Regions from separate parts of the Xanthomonas sp. NCPPB 1067 genome, predicted to be linked through region 2. Evidence: predicted binding sites of a transcription regulator. Region 2 holds the regulator's gene; the other holds the start of a gene.
What was found. The regulator FliA, encoded in region 2, starts transcription of late flagellar genes. The targets are predictions, from matches to a motif close to TAAAGTTTNNCNNNCNNNGGCCGATAA.
Positions count from the first base shown of each region.

Region 1: LL962_RS00970 (methyl-accepting chemotaxis protein) is a predicted target of FliA. The motif match lies at 4,801-4,827, and genes of this name have one in related genera.

Region 1 covers NZ_JAJGQG010000001.1:220,955-231,667, reverse strand. The annotation lists gene hpyO (FAD-dependent urate hydroxylase HpyO) at 1-1,077, shown strand, start outside; gene uraH (hydroxyisourate hydrolase) at 1,047-1,406, shown strand; gene LL962_RS00975 (DUF1456 family protein) at 1,571-2,044, shown strand; gene LL962_RS00970 (methyl-accepting chemotaxis protein) at 2,654-4,771, opposite strand; gene hrpB (ATP-dependent helicase HrpB) at 4,951-7,452, shown strand; gene LL962_RS00960 (hypothetical protein) at 7,643-8,074, shown strand; gene LL962_RS00955 (pseudouridine synthase) at 8,514-9,086, opposite strand; gene LL962_RS00950 (hypothetical protein) at 9,085-9,264, shown strand; gene LL962_RS00945 (class I SAM-dependent methyltransferase) at 9,254-10,108, opposite strand; gene LL962_RS00940 (aldo/keto reductase) at 10,339-10,713, shown strand, end outside.
Region 2 covers NZ_JAJGQG010000023.1:12,485-23,197, forward strand. The annotation lists gene LL962_RS15745 (putative bifunctional diguanylate cyclase/phosphodiesterase) at 1-1,953, shown strand, start outside; gene flhB (flagellar biosynthesis protein FlhB) at 2,124-3,254, shown strand; gene flhA (flagellar biosynthesis protein FlhA) at 3,272-5,344, shown strand; gene flhF (flagellar biosynthesis protein FlhF) at 6,074-7,732, shown strand; gene LL962_RS15765 (MinD/ParA family protein) at 7,719-8,603, shown strand; gene LL962_RS15770 (RNA polymerase sigma factor FliA) at 8,600-9,367, shown strand; gene cheY (chemotaxis response regulator CheY) at 9,392-9,784, shown strand; gene LL962_RS15780 (protein phosphatase CheZ) at 9,784-10,410, shown strand; gene LL962_RS15785 (chemotaxis protein CheA) at 10,413-10,713, shown strand, end outside.

The sequences.
Region 1 (10,713 bases), on a different contig from region 2:
TGGGACGCGCTGGACAAGATCCCGCGCGGCGCCTGGATGGACTATCTGCGCTGGTACCGCGCCGTGTTGCGGCTGCCGGTGCGCAATGCGACCCGGTTGGTGCGGGTGGAGCCCAACGTGGCGCCGGGCATCCACCGCCTGCATCTGGCGATGGGCGCGCCGCTGCTGACGCGCAAGCTGATCCTGGCCACCGGCATCCAGGGTGGCGGCCAGTGGGTAGTCCCCGAGTGGATCGCCCGCGCCCTGCCCGCGCACCGCTACGCGCATACCTCCGGCCCCATCGACTACGCCGCGCTGGCCGGCCGGCGCGTGGGGATCCTGGGCGGCGGCGCCTCGGCGTTCGACAATGCCTGCTTCGCGCTGGAACAGGGCGCGGCCTGCGCGGAGGTGTTCGTCCGGCGGAGCGAACTGCCGCGCATCAACCCGTTCCGGCATATGGAACAGGCCGGCATCATCCCGCGCTTTCTCGCCCTGCCGGATGCGGACAAGTACCGCATGATGGCCAGCTTCTTCGCGCACAACCAACCTCCCACCAACGACACCTTCCAGCGCGCCTGCGCACATGCCGGCTTCGCACTGCATGCGGGTGCACCGTGGCAGGAGGTGGCCGAACGCGATGGCGCCGTGGTGGTGCGCACGCCGCAGGGCGAACATCGCTTCGATTTCCTCGCCATCGCCACCGGGCTGGTCACCGACCCGCAGCTGCGCCCGGAACTGGCCGCGCTGTCCGGGCGCATCGCCTGCTGGGCCGACCGCTACCAGCCGCCGCCAGGCCAGGCCAATGCGGTGCTGGACGCGCACCCCTACCTCGGGCCGGGTTTCGAGCTGCTGCCGCGCGCGCCGGAAGATGCCGCCCTGCTGCACGGGCTGTTCGCCTTCAACTACTCGGCGCTGATCAATCACGGCCCCTCGGCCGCGGCCCTGTCCGGGCTCAAGGTCGCGCTGCCACGGCTGGCACGCGCGGTGGCCGACCAGTTGTTCCTGGACGACCGCCAGGCCATCGTCGATGGCTACCTGGCCTACGACCAACCCGAATTCGTCGGCCAATGGCCACAACCGGCCCAGGCGGTGGCATGAGCACGCTCTCCACCCACGTGCTGGACACCGCGCGGGGACGTCCCGCAGCCGGCGTGTCGCTGCGCCTGTTCGCCGGCCAGGCGCTGCGCCTGGAAGCGGTCACCGATGCGGACGGGCGCTGCCCGGCGCTGGCCGCCCTGACCCTGGCACCGGGCCACTACCGGCTGGAATTCGCGGTGGCCGGCTACTGGCGCGCCAACGGCGCCGCGCTGGCCGATCCACCCTTCCTGGACGTGGTGCCGATCGCGTTCGGCATCGCCGACGATGGCCACTACCACGTGCCACTGCTGCTTTCCCCGTACGGCTATTCCACCTATCGCGGCAGCTGAGCGCGCTGCGGCGCCCCGGCAGCCGGGGCCGCATTGCCCCAACGCTCACGCCACCCGCCGCGCCTCCGGCGCGCAGGATGCGCTGGGCCCCATGTCAGGCCTGTTTCATGCAAGCCCCGTAGAATGGCCGCTTTCCGGCCGCGGGCCGGGGCACCGGAATGGTCATGATCCACAACGATGTACTGCGCAGCATTCGCTACATGCTCGATCTCAGCGACGACAAGGTGGTGCAGATCACCCACCTGGCCGACCCGCAGTTCGTGCTCGACAAGCCGCAGGTACAGGCCTGGCTGAAGAAGGAAGACGAGCCCGGTTTCGAACCCTGCACCGATGCGATGCTGGCGCGCTTCCTGGACGGGCTGGTGCTGCGCTTCCGTGGCCGCGACGAGAGCCAGCCGCCACGGCCACTGGAGGCGCGCGTCGGCAACAACCTGGTGCTGAAGAAGCTGCGCGTGGCCTTCGAGCTGAAGGATGTCGACATGCACGCCATCTTCGCCGGTGCCGGCTTTCCGCTCTCCAAGCCGGAACTCTCCGCACTGTTCCGCCAGCCCGGTCACAAGAATTTCCGCCCCTGCGGCGATCAGCTGCTGCGTGCCTTCCTCAAGGGCCTGACCGCGCGGGTGCGCGAAGCAGGTTGATGCCTGGGTGCTGAGGTTGGCCTGGCCTGGCTTGGTCGTCCGACAACGCTGCGACTTGAATGCGTCATTGCAGCGCAGCTGTCCTGTGTCTCGAAGTGACTGGTGTCGATAGATCGATCGTGGAGCGGTCGATCTGCTGCCTGGCCGCAAGGCCCTTGCCCGTCCACCATCGCAGGACACCCCGTAAGTATGTCCTTGTAGGCTCTTGTGCGGCATCCATGCCGCGTAAGGTCCCGCAACGATGGGCGAACAAGGACCAGTCGAAGGCATCGGTGCGCATGGTGTAAGCACTGCATGAGGCGCGTTGTTCGGATGATGAGCTTCCGGTTGGCTTCTCAATCGAAGCCAAGCAACAGGCAAGCCTTGAACAAGGCGATCTCAAACTTCTCGGCGTCCCAAGGCAAACTCAGGTTTTGACCCGGCCACCGACCGCCATCCTGGTGCGGTGTTCGCGCCGGTTGCGTGACCCTTGGCGGCATGGCTGCCGCCTAGGAGCCTCCACGGATGGATTCACGGCATGTCCCGCAAGCGGCAAGGGCACCGCGCCCTCGACTCACCAGGCGTTCGATTCAAGCATCTGCACCCGGGCCGCTACGACATCTCACGCAATCACGCCGCAGCCGCCAACCGCGGCCGGCGCACATCCAGCCGGAACACTGCCACCGCTTCGCTCAGTTCCACCGCCTGCTCCTCCATCGCGCGCGCGGCGGCGGAAGCCTCTTCCACCAGCGCGGCATTGCGCTGGGTGGTTTCGTCCATGTCGTTGACGGTGCGCGCCACCTGTTCGATCCCGGCCGACTGTTCGCGCGAGGCGGCGGAGATCTCCGCGATCAGGGTGGTGACCTGCTGTACCGATTGCACGATGTCCTGCATCGTGCGCCCGGCCTGATCCACGCGTGCACTGCCGCGCTCGACGCTTTCCACCGAGGCTTGGATCAATTGCTTGACCTCCCTCGCGGCACCAGCCGAGCGTTGTGCCAGCGCGCGCACTTCCGAGGCCACCACGGCAAAGCCGCGCCCCTGTTCGCCGGCACGCGCCGCTTCCACCGCCGCGTTCAAGGCCAGGATGTTGGTCTGGAACGCGATACCGTCGATGACGCTGATGATCTCGGCGATCTTCCGGGACGAGCCTTCGATCTCGCCCATGGTGTCGACCACGCTGGCGACCATCTCGCCGCCGCGGCCGGCGATTTCGGCCGCCGCCTGAGCGCCACGGCTGGCCTGCTGCGCGGTCTCGGAATTCTGTCGCACGGTGGAGGTCAACTCCTCCATCGAGGCAGCGGTTTCCTCCAGATTCGCGGCCTGCTGTTCGGTGCGCTGGGCGAGGTCGTTGTTGCCGGCGGCGATTTCCGCCGACGCGGTGCGGATGGTCTGGGCCGCCAGCGTGATGTCGCCAACGATGTCGGTCAGGCGCTGCACGGTGGCATTGGCGTCGTCGCGCATCCGCGCAAACACGCCCTGCTGGTCGCCATGCATGCGCGCAGTCAGATCGCCGTCGGCGATGGCCTTGAGCAATTGCGACAACTCGGCCAGGTTGTGGTCCACGTTCTGCATCAACCCATTGAGACCGCTCACCATGCCGCGAAACTCGAACTGATAGGCATCGGCGTTGCCGCGCGTGGCAAAGTCGCCGGCGGCCGCGGCGTCGACCAGGCCGCGGATTTCGCCGTTGATTGCGGCCAGATTGCGCTTGGTGGTGTCCATCGCCTCTGTAATCTGCGCTTTCTCGCCCGGCAGGCGCGGCATGTCCACCGACATGTCGCCCACCGCGTAGTGCTGCATCACCTGCAGCATGGTGCCGATCAGGTCCACTTGCGCACCGATCAAACCATTGGTGTCGTCGACCATGCGCCCGTAAGCGCCCGGAAACACCTGCGCATCCATGCGATAGCTCATCTGCCCGGCCTCGTGGCGCTGCGCCATGTCGGCCTGCGCGGTGGAAACGTCGGTGAGCGTGGTGACGACCTGACCCATGGCCTGGCCCAGCAGGCCGATTTCATCGCGATTGCTGACCGTCGCACGCGCCGACAGGTCGCCCGCTGCCACCAGACGTGCGGCATGCGCGACATTCTCGATCGGACGCACGATCGAACGCCGGATCCACCAGCCCAGCGCCGCCACCAGGCACACCGCCGCAACGATGGTGGCGACTGCCGAGTACACCAGTTTGTGCTGCGCCGACTGCGAGCTGGCCAGCACTGCCGCATCGGCCAGCACCTTGCTGCGCTTGACCAGCGCTTCGAGCGTGTTGCTGGGCGCGCGATCCTGGCCCTTGACCAGTTGGTCGCCCACCTGGGTGTCGTACCCGGCCGCGGCGAATTTGCCCAATGCCGCTTCGTAGTTGGCCTGCAGGCCCAGGTGGGCGGTGGCGAAATCCTGCGCCAGCGTGCGCACCTGCGGATCCTTGGCCTGACTGGCCAGCGCTTCGGTACTGGCCTGCACCTTCCTGCCCTGCTCGCGGAAGGCTCCCAAGTGCTTGTCCAGTTGCGCCGGATCGCGCCCGCGGATCAGCACGTTCTTCCATTCCTGCACCTGCAGGCGGAAGTTGCGGGTGATTTCTTCGCTGGCGGAGGCCTGTGCGACCTCCGCCGGCACCTTGCCCGACAGACTCAGCCAGGCCGTGCCCAGACCGCCGAGCGCGCACAACAGGATGACCGACAGGCCCAGCGCAAGTGCGCCCAGCAGTTTGCTTTGCAGGCTGACGAACTTCGGCATGGAGGCGGACATCGGGAATCCAGTCGTATGGGATATGCGGGTTATCGACGATTTGGCGACAGTCTGAAGCGCCCCCGGCATCGCAGGCCGCGCCGTTGGCCCGCACAAGCAGGCTCTTCCTTGCCTTCCACACCCGTCATCGCAGCGCCCGACCATCGTGCCGATGGCACGCAGGCCGTATCCTCCCGCGCATGAACGACCCCGCTTTTCCCATCTCAGCGCTGCTGCCGCAGCTGCGCGACAGCCTGATCGCTCACCCGCGCCTGGTACTCGAGGCCCCACCGGGCGCCGGCAAGACCACGCAGGTGCCATTGGCGCTGCTGGATGCGCCATGGCTGGCCGGACGCAGGATCGTGATGCTGGAACCACGTCGTGTCGCCGCGCGCAGCGCTGCGCTGTTCATGGCGCGCCAGCTCGGCGAGACGGTCGGCGAGACGGTGGGTTACCGCATTCGCTTCGAGAACAAGACCTCCGCGCGCACCCGCGTCGAGGTCGTCACCGAAGGCATCCTGACCCGGATGATCCAGGACGATCCCATGCTGGAAGGGGTCGGCGCGCTGCTGTTCGACGAGTTCCACGAACGCCACCTGGCCGGCGATCTGGGCCTGGCGCTGGCGCTGGACGTGCAGGCGCAGGTGCGCGAGGACCTGCGTATCGTGGCGATGTCGGCCACGCTGGATGGCGAGCACCTGGCCGGCTTCCTGGATGCGCCGCGGCTCAGCAGCGCCGGGCGCAGCTTCCCGGTGGAGATCGCGCACTTCCCGGCGCGCCGCGACGAGCCGCTGGAGCCGCAGGCGCGGCGTGCGGTGGAACATGCGCTGGCCACCCATCCCGGCGATGTGCTGGTGTTCCTGCCCGGCCAGCGCGAGATCGTACGGGTGCAAGCGGCCCTGGAGGATGTCCTCGACCCGGTCGTCCAGGTGCTGCCGCTGCACGGCGAGTTGTCGGTGGAGGCGCAAGGCCAGGTGCTGCAGCCCGACCCGCATGGCCATCGCCGCGTGGTGCTCGCCACCAACGTGGCCGAGTCCTCGGTCACGCTGCCGGGCGTGCGTGTGGTGATCGACAGCGGCCAGGCGCGCGAACCGCACTACGATCCCAATAGCGGATTCTCCCGGCTGGATGTGGTGACCATCGCACAGGCCTCGGCCGATCAGCGCGCCGGCCGTGCCGGACGCGTGGCCAGCGGCTGGGCGTACCGGCTGTGGCCGCAGTCCCAGCGGCTGGAACCCCAACGGCGCGCCGAGATCACCCAGGTCGAGTTGGCCGGCCTGGCGCTGGAGCTGGCTGCCTGGGGCAGCGATGCGCTGCGCTTCGTCGATGCACCGCCGGTCGGTGCGCTGGCCGCTGCGCGCGAATTGCTGCAACGGCTGGGCGCCCTCGCCGAAGGTGGCGGCATCACCGCACTCGGCCGCCGCATGCTGGCGCTGGGCACGCACCCGCGCCTGGCGGCGATGCTGGCCCAGGCCGGCGCCGCGCCGCGGTTGGCCTTGGCCTGCGACCTGGCTGCGCTGCTTGAAGCACGCGACCCGTTGCGCCAGGGGGGCGATGGCCTGGCCGCGCGCTGGCGGGCGCTGGCCGCATTTCGCCAGGGTCGCAGCGGGCCAGACGCCCATCGCAGCGGCCTGGCTGCGATCGACAGCGCCGCCAAGCAATGGCGCCGCCGGCTGCGCTGCGACACGGCTCCACCCTCCAGCGTAGAGGCGCATGCCCTGGGCGACCTGCTGTCGCATGCCTTTCCGGACCGCATCGCCGCCCGCCACCCTGCCGACCCGCTGCGCTATCTGCTCGCCAACGGCCGCAGCGCGCGCCTGTTCGATCACAGCGACCTGCGCGGCGAGCCCTGGCTGGTGGCCAGCGAGCTGCGCTACGAAGCCAAGGATGCGCTGCTGCTGCGGGCCGCCCCCGTGGACGAGGCGTACCTGCGCCGCAGCCTGCCCGACCGCTTCGTGCAGCAGGACGTGGTGCTGTGGGACGCGGACAAGCGCGCCCTGGTCGCACGCCGGCAATCCAGCTTCGACCGCATCGTGCTCGACAGCCGACCCGCCGGCCGTGTCGATCCGGCACAGGCAGCCGGCGCGCTCACCGATGCGGTGCGCCAACTCGGCCTGGAGGCCTTGCCCTGGACCGATACCCTGCAGCAGTGGCGTGCGCGCCTGCTGTCGCTGCGCACGTGGATGCCCGAGCTGGCGTTGCCCGATCTGTCCGACACCGCGCTGCTGGCGACACTGGACGACTGGCTGCGCCCGGCCTTCGCCGGCAAGACGCGGCTGGACGCGCTGGACGAAGCCGGCCTGGGCGAAGCCCTCAAGGCTGCGTTGGCGTGGGAACATCGGCAGGCCATCGATCGCCTTGCGCCCACGCGTGTGAGCGTGCCCTCGGGCATGGAACGCCAGATCAGCTACGCGCTGGACCACGCCGGGCAGCCGCTGCCACCGGTGCTGGCGGTCAAGCTGCAGGAATTGTTCGGTCTGGCCGAAACCCCGCGCATCGCCGACGGCCGCATCCCTCTCACGCTGCACCTGCTCTCACCGGGCGGCCGCCCGTTGCAGGTCACGCAGGATCTGAAGAGTTTCTGGGCGACGACTTATCCGGACGTCAGGAAGGAAATGAAGGGGCGGTATCCGCGGCATCCCTGGCCGGACGATCCGTGGACTGCGTCCGCCACCCATCGCGCAAAACCACGCGGCACCTGATGTGAGCCCCTCTCTCGTCGGGAGAGATAAGGGGTTGGGACGAGGGTGCGAATGGGAGGCGGTGGAGCAGACAGCCTCGCCCCGCATCATTACTTAACCGCAACCCAAACAAGCCCGAGCACCGCTAACACCGTCTATACGCAATAGCCCACAGACTGCGTACCACGTACTCAGAAAGGAAACGCCCCCAATGAGCAAGCTGACTGTCATCACCGAACGCGCCCTGGAGCGTGCCCTGGAACTGGCAGGCAATGCCGGCGACCATCTGCGGCATGCCGCCTCCAATGCAGGCGATCAGGCTCGCCACGCAGGTCATGGCCTGCGCAGCTTCGGCCCCGGCGCCAGTGAGTGGCTCAAGACGGGCGCTGCCTTGGGCGCCGTGCGCACCGGCGGCAAAGTCGCCACCAGACTGGTCAAGCGTAACCCCGCCGTGACGGTGGCCGCTGCAGTCGCCGGCCTGGGCTTGATCGGTTATGCGGTGTACCGCAAGCGTCAGCGCGATCAGCAGGTGCTCGGCGGCAACGTCCATCGTCTGGACCGCGAACACGCCGGCAACGCCAACGCCCGCCGCGCGGCCTATCAACGCCGCAATGCAGTGACGCCGAGCGACGGCATCGAGTAAGCCCTGCAGGTCGTTCTATTTGTCCGGATTCGGGAGTAGGCATTCGGGATTCGCAAAGGCGGGTCCTGCCTACGGCCCGATGCAATGCCGAACAGCTTCGGCGATTCATGCTGTAGCCGCATTCTTTTGGGGTCTCGCCAGGTGGCCCCAGCCCCATCGTGGCCCTGCACGCGCTCTCTCGCGCCGGTCCCGTCGCCTCCCGATGTCCGGCGTCGGCCTCCGCTGGCGCTGTCACCTAGCTTCGAACGAAACCGCGCATCGCTTGCTCCCAGTGGCGCAAGCGGTGCGCGTCGGCCGTTGCAGTATCGAGGCCCACGGCAGGCCTCCATCCGCCGATCAACGGAGCGATCAGTGCACACCCGCAGATCGCGCCAGTGCGCCCCTGTCGCGAGCGACAGCGGCGCAGCCTCGCGCACGTGCAGCGTTGGTACGCCGCCGCTCAGCGGCGTGCGCGGGGCGGCCGTGGCAAGGGGCTGCCCTCCTGACGCCATTGACCGGGGGCCAGGGTGTCCAGGCTCCACCCACCGATGGCCACGCGCACCAGTCGCAACGTGGGCAGGCCGACTGCGGCGGTCATGCGCCGCACCTGGCGGTTGCGGCCCTCGCTGATCTGCACTTCCAGCCAGGCATCGGGCACGGTCTTGCGCGCGCGGACCGGCGGATCGCGCGGCCACAGGGTCGGCACGGGATCGAGCCGGCGGATCACTGCGGGGCGGGTCGGGCCGTCGTTGAGCAAGACACCCTGGCGCAATACCTGCAGTTGCGCTTCCTGCGGATCGCCTTCCACCTGCACCCAATACGTCTTGGGCTGCTTGTGGCGCGGGTCGGTCAGCCGATGCGCCAGTGCGCCATCGTCGGTCAATAGCAATAGCCCTTCGCTGTCGTGATCCAGGCGGCCGGCCGCGTAAACATCCGCAGGCAGGCCGAACTCGGCCAGCGTCCGTCTGGGCGGCTGCGAGCGATCGCTGAACTGCGACAACACGCCATAGGGTTTGTTCAACAGCACCAACATGGACATCCTGTTGCGAACACCGCATGCGGCGATGGAGTGGATCCCTTACCACGCATTCGACGCAGACAACGCCGACATGGCGCGAAAGCGCCAGGCCAGCAGCGTTATCGACGCGTGTCGCGCGCCGGAACTCCCGCATGCCGCCGCAGCGGCATGCGGGCACAGCGTCATTGCTTGACGAACTTCAGCGTCATGCGGTCGCTCTCGCCGATCGCCTTGTACTTGGCATCGTCGGCGGCATCGTGGCTATTGCTCGGCGGCAATGTCCACACGCCACCCGGGTAGTCCTTGGTGTCGCGCGGATTGGCATTGACCTCGCTCTTGCCGGCCAGCCTGAAGCCGGCTGCCTCGGCCATCGCGATCACCTGCGCCTGGCCCACGTAGCCGCTCTTGTCGTCGGCCGGCACGTCGGCCTTGGCGCGATGCTCGACCACGCCGAGCACGCCGCCCGGCTTGAGGACCTTGTAGAAGCCGGCAAACATCGCCTCGGCATTGCCGGCCATGCGCCAGTTGTGCACGTTGCGGAAGGTCAGTACCAGATCGGCCGAGTTATCCACGCCGAACGAGGGTGCCTTGGGCACATACGAAACGAACGAGGGCTTGCCGTATACCTCGGGCTTGGCCTTGAGCTTTTTTTCCAGCTCGTCGCGCGCACGCTGCGCATAGTCGCGCGCGCGGCCCTCGGGCACCGACGCGGGGTCGACCACGGCCGCCACGTACTTGCCCTTCTCGCGCAGGTAGGGCGCCAGGATCTCTGCATACCAGCCGCCGCCCGGGGTGATTTCGATGACGGTCTGGGTGTGCTTGATACCGAAGAACGCCAGCGTCTGGCCAGGATGCCGGTACGGGTCACGCTGCACATAGACGCGGTCGCGCCAGCTGCCGTCGACAGCTGCCTGCAGCGCTGCATCGGGCGCCGGCAGGCTTGCGCTATCGGCCGGTTTCATCGCCATCGCCAGCGGTGCGGTCATTGCCACCATCACGCTCATCACACCTGCACAGGCCAGCCTGTTGCGGATCATCGCAGCGCCCTCCTCGAAAAAAGTAGCGCGAGCCTAGCATGCGGTTCGCCGTCTGCCATGTGCCCGCAGCGCACCGCAGACGCAGCATCCGCACACGTGTGGCGGGCGACATGTTCAGATCCTGTGAGCCGGCGGTCGCGATCGGCGGAACGCTGAATCCACATCCATGTCACACGCAGCGACAACCTGCATGACTATCCTGTGGGCAGTTCGAACCAGGAGCATCCACCATGACCCATTCCCGTGCATTGGGCCGCTCCGGCCTGCAGATCAAACCCATCGTCTTCGGCGGCAACGTGTTCGGATGGAGCGCCGATGAAGCGACGTCCTTCGCGTTGCTCGATGCCTTCGTCGATGCCGGCTTCAACCTGGTCGATACCGCCGACGCCTATTCGGGATGGGTACCGGGAAACCACGGCGGCGAATCGGAAACCATCATCGGTCGCTGGCTGGCGCGCAGCGGCAAGCGCGACAAGATCCTGATTGCGACTAAGGTCGCCAAGTGGAGCGAGCACCCCGGGTTGTCGCCGGACAACATCGCCGCAGCGGTCGACGACTCGCTGCGGCGCCTGCAGACCGATGTGATCGATCTGTACCAGGCGCAC
Region 2 (10,713 bases):
GGCGCCATCTCGATGGGGATCGGCATCTGGTCGATGCACTTTGTCGGCATGCTGGCGTTCCGGCTGCCGATTCCGCTGGGTTACGACGTGGCGCTGACCGCCTACTCGATGCTGGCGGCCATCCTGGCCTCGGCGCTGGCGCTGTGGCTGACCTCGCAACCGCAACTGCCCTGGCCGCGGCTGGGCCTGGGCGCGGTGCTGATGGGGCTGTGCATCGCGCTGATGCACTACATCGGCATGGGCGCGATGCGCATGGTGCCCGCCATCAGCTACGACCCGCTGCTGTTCGGCCTTTCCATCGCGATCGCCATCGGCGCCTGTGCCGCCGCGCTGTGGATCGCGTTCCGGCTGCGCCACGATGGCCGCCGACACAGCCTGCGCCTGATCGCGGCGGTGGTGATGGGGGTCGCGATCGTCGGCATGCATTACACCGGCATGGCTGCGGCGCGCTTCGCGCCCGGCAGCATTTGCGGCGCGGCATCGGAGATGCACCTGCCGCTCTCGTGGCTAACCGCGGTGGTGGTGCTGGTCACGCTGGCCTTGCTGATGCTGGCACTGGTGATTTCGATGCTGTCGCGGCGCTTCCAGCAACGCACCGACGTGCTGGCGCAATCGCTGGCGCGCGCCAATGCCGATCTGGCCCTGGCCGCCCTGCACGATCCGCTCACCCGCCTGCCCAACCGCGTCTTGCTGCACGAGCATGTGCTGCAGAACATCGAACGCGCGCAGCGCGATGGGCAGCGGTTTGCGGTGATGCTGATCAACCTGGACGGCTTCAAGGTGGTCAACGACGGCTACGGCCATCAGTTCGGCGACCGCTTGCTGGTGGCGGTGGCCGGGCGTCTGGCCACGTTCCGCGACGCGCATGCCAGCCTGGCGCGGCTGGGCGCGGATGAATTCGTACTGGTGGCCGACATCGCCGACCCGGAAGACGCTGCTGCCATTGCCGCACAGTTGCTGCAGGCGCTGGCAGCGCCCTTCCTGGTCGGCGAGCGCGAGCTGCGTCTGAGCAGCAGTATCGGGATCGCGCTGTACCCGGAGGATGCGGGCAGCGAACACCAGCTGATGAGCCACGCCGATGCCGCGATGGGTCACGCCAAACAGGCTGGCCGCAACCGCTACAGCTTCTTCGAACGCTCCATGACCGGCACCACCGGCGAGCGCCTGCAATTACTGCAGGAGCTGCCACGCGCGCTGGAGTCGGGCCAGTTCGTCCTGCATTACCAACCCAAGTACTGCGCCGAGGACGGCCGCCCGCTCGGTGCCGAGGCGCTGGTTCGCTGGCAGCACCCCGAACGCGGCCTGGTGCCACCGGACAGCTTCATTCCGCTGGCCGAACGCAGCGGCATGATCGGTGCGCTGGGCAGTTGGGTCCTGCAACAGGCCTGCCGGCAGATGCGGGAGTGGCGCGACGCCGGCCATGGCGACTGGCGCGTGGCGGTGAACCTGTCGGCCACCCAGCTCGCCTCGCCCAGCCTGCTGGACGAAGTGGCGACCACGCTGGGCAGCCATGCCATCGCCCCTGGCCAGCTCACCCTGGAAATCACCGAGACCATGGCCATGCGCGATGCCGAGGCCTGCCTGCACACCCTGGGCCAGCTCAACGCGTTGGGCGTGCGCATCGCCATCGACGACTTCGGCACCGGCTATTCCAACCTGCTGTACCTGCGCCGGCTGCCCGCGCACGAGCTGAAGATCGACCGCAGCTTCGTGCAGGCCATGGACAACGGCGCCGAGGACATCGCCATCGTTGCCGCAGTGGTGGCGCTGGCCCACACCATGCGCCTGCAGGTGGTGGCCGAGGGCGTGGAAACCCCGGCCCAGCGCAACACCCTCGAACGCCTGGGCTGCGACCAGCTGCAGGGCTATCTGCTGGGCCGGCCGATGCCCGCCGAACAGTTCATCGCCCTGGTCCTCGCCCAACGCGACGGCCCAACACGCCTGGCCAGCTGAGCCAGGCCCCAAGGCGCCACGCCCCGAGCACGACGCGGCATCATCCATTCGGCCCGTCAGCCGCATCCCGATCAGCCCGCAGCCCACCGCTCTTACAAATCCCGACTCCCGAATCCCGCCTCTGGAACACCGCTTGCATCAGCCCAGGCTGATCCCCCACCGGCACTTCCATGTCCGAGTCCGAAGACGGCGGCGAGCGTACAGAGCTTCCCACCGAAAAACGCCTTCGCGAGGCCCGCGAGCAAGGCAACATCCCGCAATCGCGGGAGTTGTCCACTGCGGCGGTGTTCGGCGCCGGCGTGTTCGGCCTGATGGCCCTGGCCGGCGGCATCGGCGATGGCGCGGCGGTGTGGATGAAGACCGCGCTCAGCCCCGACCCGAGGATGCGCGAGAACCCGATGGCGCTGTTCGGCCACTTCGGCGACCTGCTGATGCAGTTGCTGTGGGTGATGGTGCCGCTGATCGGCATCTGCCTGCTGGCCGGGCTGGCCGGCCCGCTGCTGATGAGCGGCCTGCATTTTTCCGGTAAGGCGCTGATGCCCGACCTCAACAAGCTCAACCCGATGAACGGGGTCAAGCGCATGTGGGGCAGCCACAGCCTGGCCGAGCTGGTCAAGTCGGTGCTGCGCCTGCTGTTCGTCGGCCTGGCGGCGTGGCTGTGCATCTCCAGGAGCCTGCACGGCCTGCGCGCACTGGTGAACCAGCCGCTGGAGCAGGCGGTGGGCAACGGCCTGGACTTCACCAAGAGCCTGCTGTTCTACACCGCCGGCGCACTGGTGCTGCTGGCCGCGATCGATGCGCCGTACCAGAAGTGGAACTGGATGCGGAAGCTCAAGATGACGCGCGAGGAGATCAAGCGCGAGATGAAGGAAAGCGAGGGCAGCCCGGAAGTGAAGGGCCGCATTCGCCAGATGCAGATGCAGATGTCGCAGCGCCAGATGATGGAAGCGGTGCCCAAGGCGGACGTGGTGCTGATGAACCCGACCCACTACGCGGTGGCGCTGAAGTACGAGGGCGGCAAGATGCGTGCGCCGATCGTGGTGGCCAAGGGCGTGGACGAAATGGCCTTCCGCATCCGCGAAACCGGCGAACAGCACCGGGTGGCCATCGTCACCGCCCCGCCTTTGGCACGCGCCTTGTATAGGGAAGCCCAAATCGGCAAGGAAATTCCCGTGAGACTCTATTCGGTCGTGGCCCAGGTGCTTTCCTACGTCTACCAGCTGCGCGGGTGGAACGGCGGCCCGATGCCGGAATTGCCGTCGCTGGAGGTGGATGAGTTCGGCAAGGGAGCGACCCCATGAGCGCCCAGCCCGTCCCGATGAACGCCCGCCGCATCATGGAGTTGCTGCGCAACGGCCTGGGTGCGCCGCTGGCCCTGATGGCCATGCTGGCCATGCTGATGGTGCCGCTGGCGGCCCCGGTGCTGGATGCGCTGTTCACCTTCAACATCGCCATCTCGCTGATGGTGCTGCTGGCGGTGGTGTACGTGCAGCGTCCGCTGGAATTCACCATTTTCCCCATCGTGCTGCTGATGACCACGATGCTGCGGCTGGCGCTGAATGTCGCTTCCAGCCGCGTGATCCTGATCAACGGCCAGGACGGCCACGCCGCCGCCGGCAAGGTGATCGAGGCGTTCGGCCAGTTCGTGATCGGCGGCAACTACGCCGTGGGTATCGTGGTGTTCGCGATCCTGACCATCATCAACTTCGTGGTCATCACCAAGGGTGCCGGGCGCGTGTCGGAAGTGACCGCCCGCTTCATCCTGGACGCCATGCCCGGCAAGCAGATGGCCATCGACGCCGACCTCAACGCCGGTTTGCTGACGCGCGAGGAAGCCAAGGCCCGCCGCGAGGAAGTGCGCGAGGAAGCCGACTTCTACGGCGCGATGGACGGTGCCAACAAGTTCATCCGCGGCGACGCCATCGCCGCCATCCTGATCCTGTTCATCAACCTGGTCGGCGGCATGGCCGTGGGCATGTTGCAGCACGGCATGTCGTTCGTGGATGCGGCTTCGACCTACACCCTGCTGTCGATCGGCGACGGCCTGGTGGCGCAGCTGCCTGCGTTGCTGGTTTCGTCCTCGGTCGCCTTGCTGGTGACCCGCGCCTCGCGGGCGCAGGACATGCGCGGGGCGATGATCGGCCAGGTGTTCGGCCAGCATCGCGCCCTGGCCGTGGCTGCGGCCATCCTGGGCCTGGTCGGCCTGGTGCCGGGCATGCCCAACGTCGCGTTTTTGACGCTGGGCCTGATCCTGGGTGTGATCGCCTGGAAACTGTACAAGCGCAGCCTGGTCGCGCCCGCCGCCGGCGATGCGGCCAGCGACCCGCAGGCGGCAGCCACTGCCGCCACCGCCCAGGCCAGCGCCGAGCTGAGCTGGGACGAACTGCGCCCGATCGACCCACTGGGCCTGGAAGTGGGCTACCGGCTGATCCCGCTGGTGGACAAGCACCAGGGCGGCGAATTGATGGCACGCATCAAGGGCGTGCGCCGCAAGCTCACCCAGGACATCGGCTTCCTGGTCCCGCCCGTGCATATCCGCGACAACCTGGAGCTGTCGGCCAATGCCTACCGGCTGCTGGTGCACGGCGTCCCGGTCGCCACCGCCGAAATCCATCCCGACCGCGAGCTGGCGCTGGACCCGGGCGGCGCGCTCGGCCAGCTGGACGGCATTCCCGGCAAGGACCCGGCGTTCGGCCTGGACGCCACCTGGATCCAGCCGCATCAGCGTGCCTATGCCGAATCCATGGGCTATACGGTGGTGGATCCGGCGACCGTGGTCGCCACCCACCTGTCGCACCTGATCCGCGAGCACGCCCCGGAACTGCTCGGCCACGAGGAAGTCCAGCAGCTGCTGGCCACCCTGGGCAAGACCGCGCCGAAGATGGTCGAAGACCTCACCCCCAAGGCATTGCCGCTGTCGGTGGTGGTGCGGGTGCTGCAGAACCTGCTGATCGAGCGCATTCCGGTACGCCAGCTGCGCAAGATCGTCGAAGCGCTGGTCGAGCACGCCCCGCACAGCCAGGACCCGGCCACCCTCACCGCCGCGGTGCGTACCTCGCTGGGCCGCTTCATCGTGCAGGAAATCGCCGGCATGTCGGCCGAGCTGCCGGTGTTCACCCTTGCCCCGCAGCTGGAGCGCGTGCTGCAGGAATCCACCCATGGCAACGGCGTGGCGCTGGAACCCGGCCTGGCCGAGCGCCTGCACCAGAGCCTGGCCGATTGCGTGGGCAAACAGGAAGCCCGCAACGAACCGGCGGTGGTCCTGGTGCCCGGCCAGGTCCGCGCCGCCCTCGCCCGCCTGGTCCGCCACAGCGTCCCGTCCCTGTCGGTGCTGGCGTACAGCGAAGTGCCCGAAGACAAGCGTCTGAAGCTGGTCGGCACGATCAGCTAAGGCCAACGCCCCTCATCCGGCGCTATGCGCCACCTTCTCCCGCCCGCGGGGGAAGGTGCCCGAAGGGCGGATGGGGGCAGCAGTCGGGCGATGTGCCAGCAGGTAGGAGTCACACCGCACCGCCCCCCTCATCCGGCGCTGCGCGCCACCTTCTCCCGACTGCGGGAGAAGGCAACGGATTGCCAGCGCTGCAGCGGCGTTGCGCCAATGCAGCAGCAGCGCCGAGCCAACGCCTCCCTTCCCCCGCCCGCGGGGGAAGGTGCCCGAAGGGCGGATGGGGGGCAGCAGTCTCGCCACACTCCCGCAGGCGAGACTCGCACCGCACCAACGCCCCTCATCCGGCGCTGCGCGCCACCTTCTCCCGCCCGCGGGAGAAGGCAACGGATTGCCAGCGCTGCAGCGGCGTTGCGCCAATGCACTAGCAGCGCCGGGCCAACGCCTCCCTTCCCCCGCCCGCGGGGGAAGGTGCCCAAAGGGCGGATGGGGGGCAGCAGGGGCAGCCGCCGCACGCGCAACCCTCCTGATCGAGCGCCAGAAATCCAGCACTGCGGTTTTGGCACACCGCATGCATTAGCTCTGCCGAGACCGCAGCCAGCACCACCGCTGCGGGGCGGATGGCAGGACTTGGAACTACGAACGGGACAGGCAACTCATGACGCTGGCGACACACCCACATTCATCGCGCACCCGTCCGGCGTCCGGCGGGTCCCGTTCCTGGAGGCAGGTGGCATGAAAATCAAACGCTTTGTCGCCCCGGATATGCGCACCGCATTCCGCATGGTGCGCGAGGAACATGGCCCGGATGCCGTGATCCTGTCCAACCGTCGCACCGCCGAAGGCATCGAGATCGTTGCCGCCAGCAATTACGACGAAGAGCTGGTGCAGCGTGCCCTGGAAACCGCCCGCGAAACGCCGGCGGCCAGCAGCGCCCCCACGCAGCACGCTGCGGCGCCGGTCGCCGCCCGCCCCGCTGCGCCGGTGCACGCCCCGCTCAAGCCGGCTGCCGATACCGCCGGCATGAGCCACCGCCAGCGCGTGGCCAGCGCCGCCGAAGACATGATCGCCGCCATGGCCCTGCGTCAGCCGGCCAGCGTGCCGCGCCAGGCGCCGGTGGCCGCGCCGATCCGCAGCGCTGCCCCGGTGCAGACCGTGCAGGAGGCCGCTGCGCCGATCGTGCAGCGTCAGGAACACGCGCTGTCGGCGGTGCCGGAACAGCTGTTCGCCGACTTTTTGACCACCGCCCCGGTGCCGCGCCCGGCGGTGCAGGCCACCCCGATGCAGGCGCCCGCTCCGGTCGCCGCCCCCGCCGTTGCCGCAGCGGCACAGGACGAGGACGCCTTCGCCGACGAAGCCGACTTCGACCTGGACGACGCCCTGCCGCAGATCCTGCCGCCAGCCGCGCTGCCGCCGATCGAAGTCGCTCCGCCCGCCCCTGTCGCGCTGGCCGCGGTGCCCGCCGCCGCCATGCCGGCGCCGCAGAACGACGAAGAACTCAAGCAGCTGCGCGGCGAGCTGGCACTGATGCGGCAGATGATCGAGCGCGAAATGAACCGCCTCACCGATGAGCGCCTGCGTGGCTCGCCGGTGCGTGCGCAGGCGCTGGAGCTGATGGACGACTACGGCTTCGACGCCGGCCTGACCCGCGACATCGCCCTGCAGATCCCGGCCGATACCGAATTGCACCGCGGCCGCGGCCTGATGCTGGGCCTGCTGTCCAAGCGCCTGCCGGTGGCCCCGGTCGACCCGCTGGAACGCGGCGGCGTGATCGCCCTGGTCGGCCCGACCGGTGCCGGCAAGACCACCACCATCGCCAAGCTGGCGCAGCGCTTCGCCGCCCAGCACGCCCCGCGCGACGTGGCCCTGGTCACCACCGACACCCTGCGCGTCGGCGGCCGCGAGCAGCTGCACAGCTACGGCCGCCAGCTCGGCATCGCAGTGCACGAGGCCGACAGCGCCGAAAGCCTGCTCGAACTGCTGGACCGCCTGCGCGACTACAAGCTGGTGCTGATCGACACCGCCGGCATGGGCCAGCGCGATCGCGCCCTGGCCGCCCAGCTGAACTGGCTGCGCGCCGCCCAGCAGGTCACCTCGCTGCTGGTGCTGCCCGCCAACTCCCATTTCGCCGACCTCGACGAGGTCGTGCGCCGCTTCGCCCACGCCAAACCCCAAGGCGTGGTGCTGACCAAACTCGACGAGACCGGCCGCTTCGGCAGCGCCTTGTCGGTGGTGGTCGATCACCAGATGCCCATCACCTGGGTGACTGACGGACAGCGGGTCCCCGACGACCTGCACCGCGCCAATGCCGCCAGTCTCGTTCTTCGCCTTGAAGATTTGCGGCGCGCTGCCGATAAGCCCTGTACTCCGGAGCACAACCATGCAGTCGCGTGAATACGCCAAGCTGACCAACGCCTTCCCCCTGTCGGCGACCCGTCCCGAGCCTCTGGGCCCGGTGCGCACCATTGCCGTGACCGGCGGCAAGGGCGGCGTGGGCAAGACCAACATCTCCGCCAACCTGGCCGTGGCGCTTGCCGACATGGGCAAACGCACGCTGCTGCTGGACGCCGACCTGGGCCTGGCCAACCTGGACGTGGTCCTGGGCCTGGCGCCCAAGTACACCCTGGCCGACCTGATCGCCGGCCGCTGCACGCTCGATGAAGTGATCATCGAAGGCCCCGGCGGCGTGCTGGTGGTGCCGGCCGCGTCCGGCCGCCGCCACATGGCCGAACTGGCCCCGGCCCAGCACATCGGCCTGGTCAACGTGTTCTCCGAACTGGAACGCGACCTGGACGTGATGGTCATCGACACCGCCGCCGGCATCACCGACAGCGTGCTGACCTTCTGCCAGGCCGCCCAGGACACCGTGGTGGTGGTCTGCGACGAGCCGGCTTCGATCACCGACGCCTACGCACTGATCAAGGTGCTCTCGCGCGAACGCGGCGTGGACCGCCTGCAGATCATCGCCAACATGGTGCGCGACCCCAACGAGGGCCGCCTGCTGTACGACAAGCTCTCCCGCGTCTGCGAGAAGTTCCTCGGCGACGTGTCGTTGAACTACCTCGGCCACGTGCCGCAGGACGACTGGCTGCGCCTGTCGGTGCAGCGTCAGCAACCCGTCATCAAGGCCTACCCCGCCAGTCCGTCGGCACAGGCCATCGCAGAAATCGCGCGCCGTACCTCGCGCTGGCAGGCTCCCACCGTGCCGCGCGGCAACGTCGAGTTCTTTGTCGAACGCATCATTCAACGGGGAGTGGCCGCATGAGCACCGCCACCGCAACGACCGCCACTGCGCAGTACCGTGCCGTCCAACGCAACAACGCCAACGACGTGGTGACCCAGCACGCCGACCTGGTGCGCCGCATCGCCCACCACCTGGCCGCCCGCCTTCCGGCGAGCGTGGAAGTGGACGACCTGATCCAGGCCGGCATGATCGGTCTGATCGAAGCCTCGCGCAGCTACGACTCCGACCAGGGCGCCTCGTTCGAAACCTATGCCTCGATCCGCATCCGCGGCTCGATGATCGACGAGATCCGCCGTGGCGACTGGGTGCCGCGTTCGGTGCACCGCCGCGCCCGCGACGCCGCCGCCGCAGTGCGCAAGATCGAGCAGAGCACCGGCCGCGCCGCCGCCGCCACCGAAGTGGCCGCCGCGATGGAAATGCCGCTGCCCGACTACCTGCGCCTGATGGAAGACGCCGCACGCGGCCAGGTGCTGAGCCTGGAATCACGCATCGAAGATCACGGCGAACTGGACACCACCGCCAAGGGTGGGCCCAATCCGCAGCAGATGATGGAGCGTGGCGAATTCGGCCGCGAGCTGGGCAAGGCCATCGGCCAGTTGCCCGAGCGCGAGCAGTTGGTGCTGTCGCTGTACTACGAACAGGAATTGAACCTGAAGGAAATCGGCGCCGTGCTCGGCGTCAGCGAATCGCGCGTCTGCCAGATCCACGGCCAGGCCGTGGTGCGCCTGCGCGGCCGCCTCAAGGTATTCGAACTGGCCGATGCCGGTGTCGAAAATGACGATTGATTTTTTTCGTGTTAGGAGCTTGATGTGAACAAGAACATGCGGATCCTGATCGTGGACGACTTCTCGACGATGCGCCGTATCGTCAAGAATCTGTTGGCGGATCTTGGCTTCACCAATACCGCAGAGGCCGAAGACGGCAACAGCGCGCTGGCCGCGCTGCGTGCGGGCCCGTTCGATTTCGTGGTGACGGACTGGAACATGCCCGGCATGACCGGCATCGACCTGCTGCGCAACATCCGCGCCGACGCCAAGCTCAAGCACCTGCCGGTGATGATGGTGACCGCCGAAGCCAAGCGCGAGCAGATCATCGAAGCCGCGCAGTGCGGCGTGAACGGCTACATCATCAAGCCGTTCACCGCGCAGACGCTGGAAGAGAAGCTGGGCAAGGTGTTCGAACGTCTGGCGGCGACCGCCTGATGAACGCCACCGTGGAAGCCGATGCCGAACGTGCCGCGTTGATCGAGCGCCTGCAGAGCGCGCTCGATGCATTGGAAAGCGGTGATCAGGTCACCTGGCGTCGCGAGGTCGACCACCTCGCCGCGCTACGCACGCGACCGATGATGCAGAGCCTGAGCCGGCTCGCCCGCGAACTCGGACAGGCCCTGGGCGAGTTGCCCACGGTGCCCGAAGAGGCCGGCGAACTGGACGATGCCTGCTCGCGCCTGGACCATGTGGTGGAGATGACCGAAAAGGCCAGCCACCGCACCCTGGACCTGGTCGAGGAATGCCGCGTGCTGGCCAACCAGCTGCGCGATGGCGGGCTCAATGAGGACCAGGGCGCACTGCTGGAAAAGATGCGCCACAACCTCACCGAGCTGTCGCTGGCGCAGAGCTATCAGGACCTCAGCGGCCAGATCATCCGTCGCGTGGCCGGCATCGTGCGCCGTGTGCACGAAGGCTTCGGCGCCTTGGGCCTGCCGCCCAAGAACAGCGAACCGAAGAAAGACGACGGCGGTCTTGCCGGTCCTGCGATCAAGGGCCTGGACCGTCACGCGGTGTCGCAGGACGACGCCGACGACCTGCTGTCCGGATTGGGGCTGTAATCATGAGTGCTGTTCCAGACGATATTGCTGCCGATTTCATCGTCGAGGCCCAGGAGATCCTGGATCGCCTCGGCGAACAGCTGGTGTCGCTGGAACAGGCACCAGACGAAGCGGACCAGCTCAACGCGGTGTTCCGCGGCTTCCACACGCTCAAGGGCGGCGCCGGCTTCCTGGCCATCAAGCCGATGGTGGAGCTGTGCCACGCCGCCGAAGAAACCCTCGGCATGGCGCGCTCGGGCCAGGCAGTGCTGCAGGCGCATCACTTCGATGCCGCGCAGCAGTCGCTGGACTATCTGCAGGCCA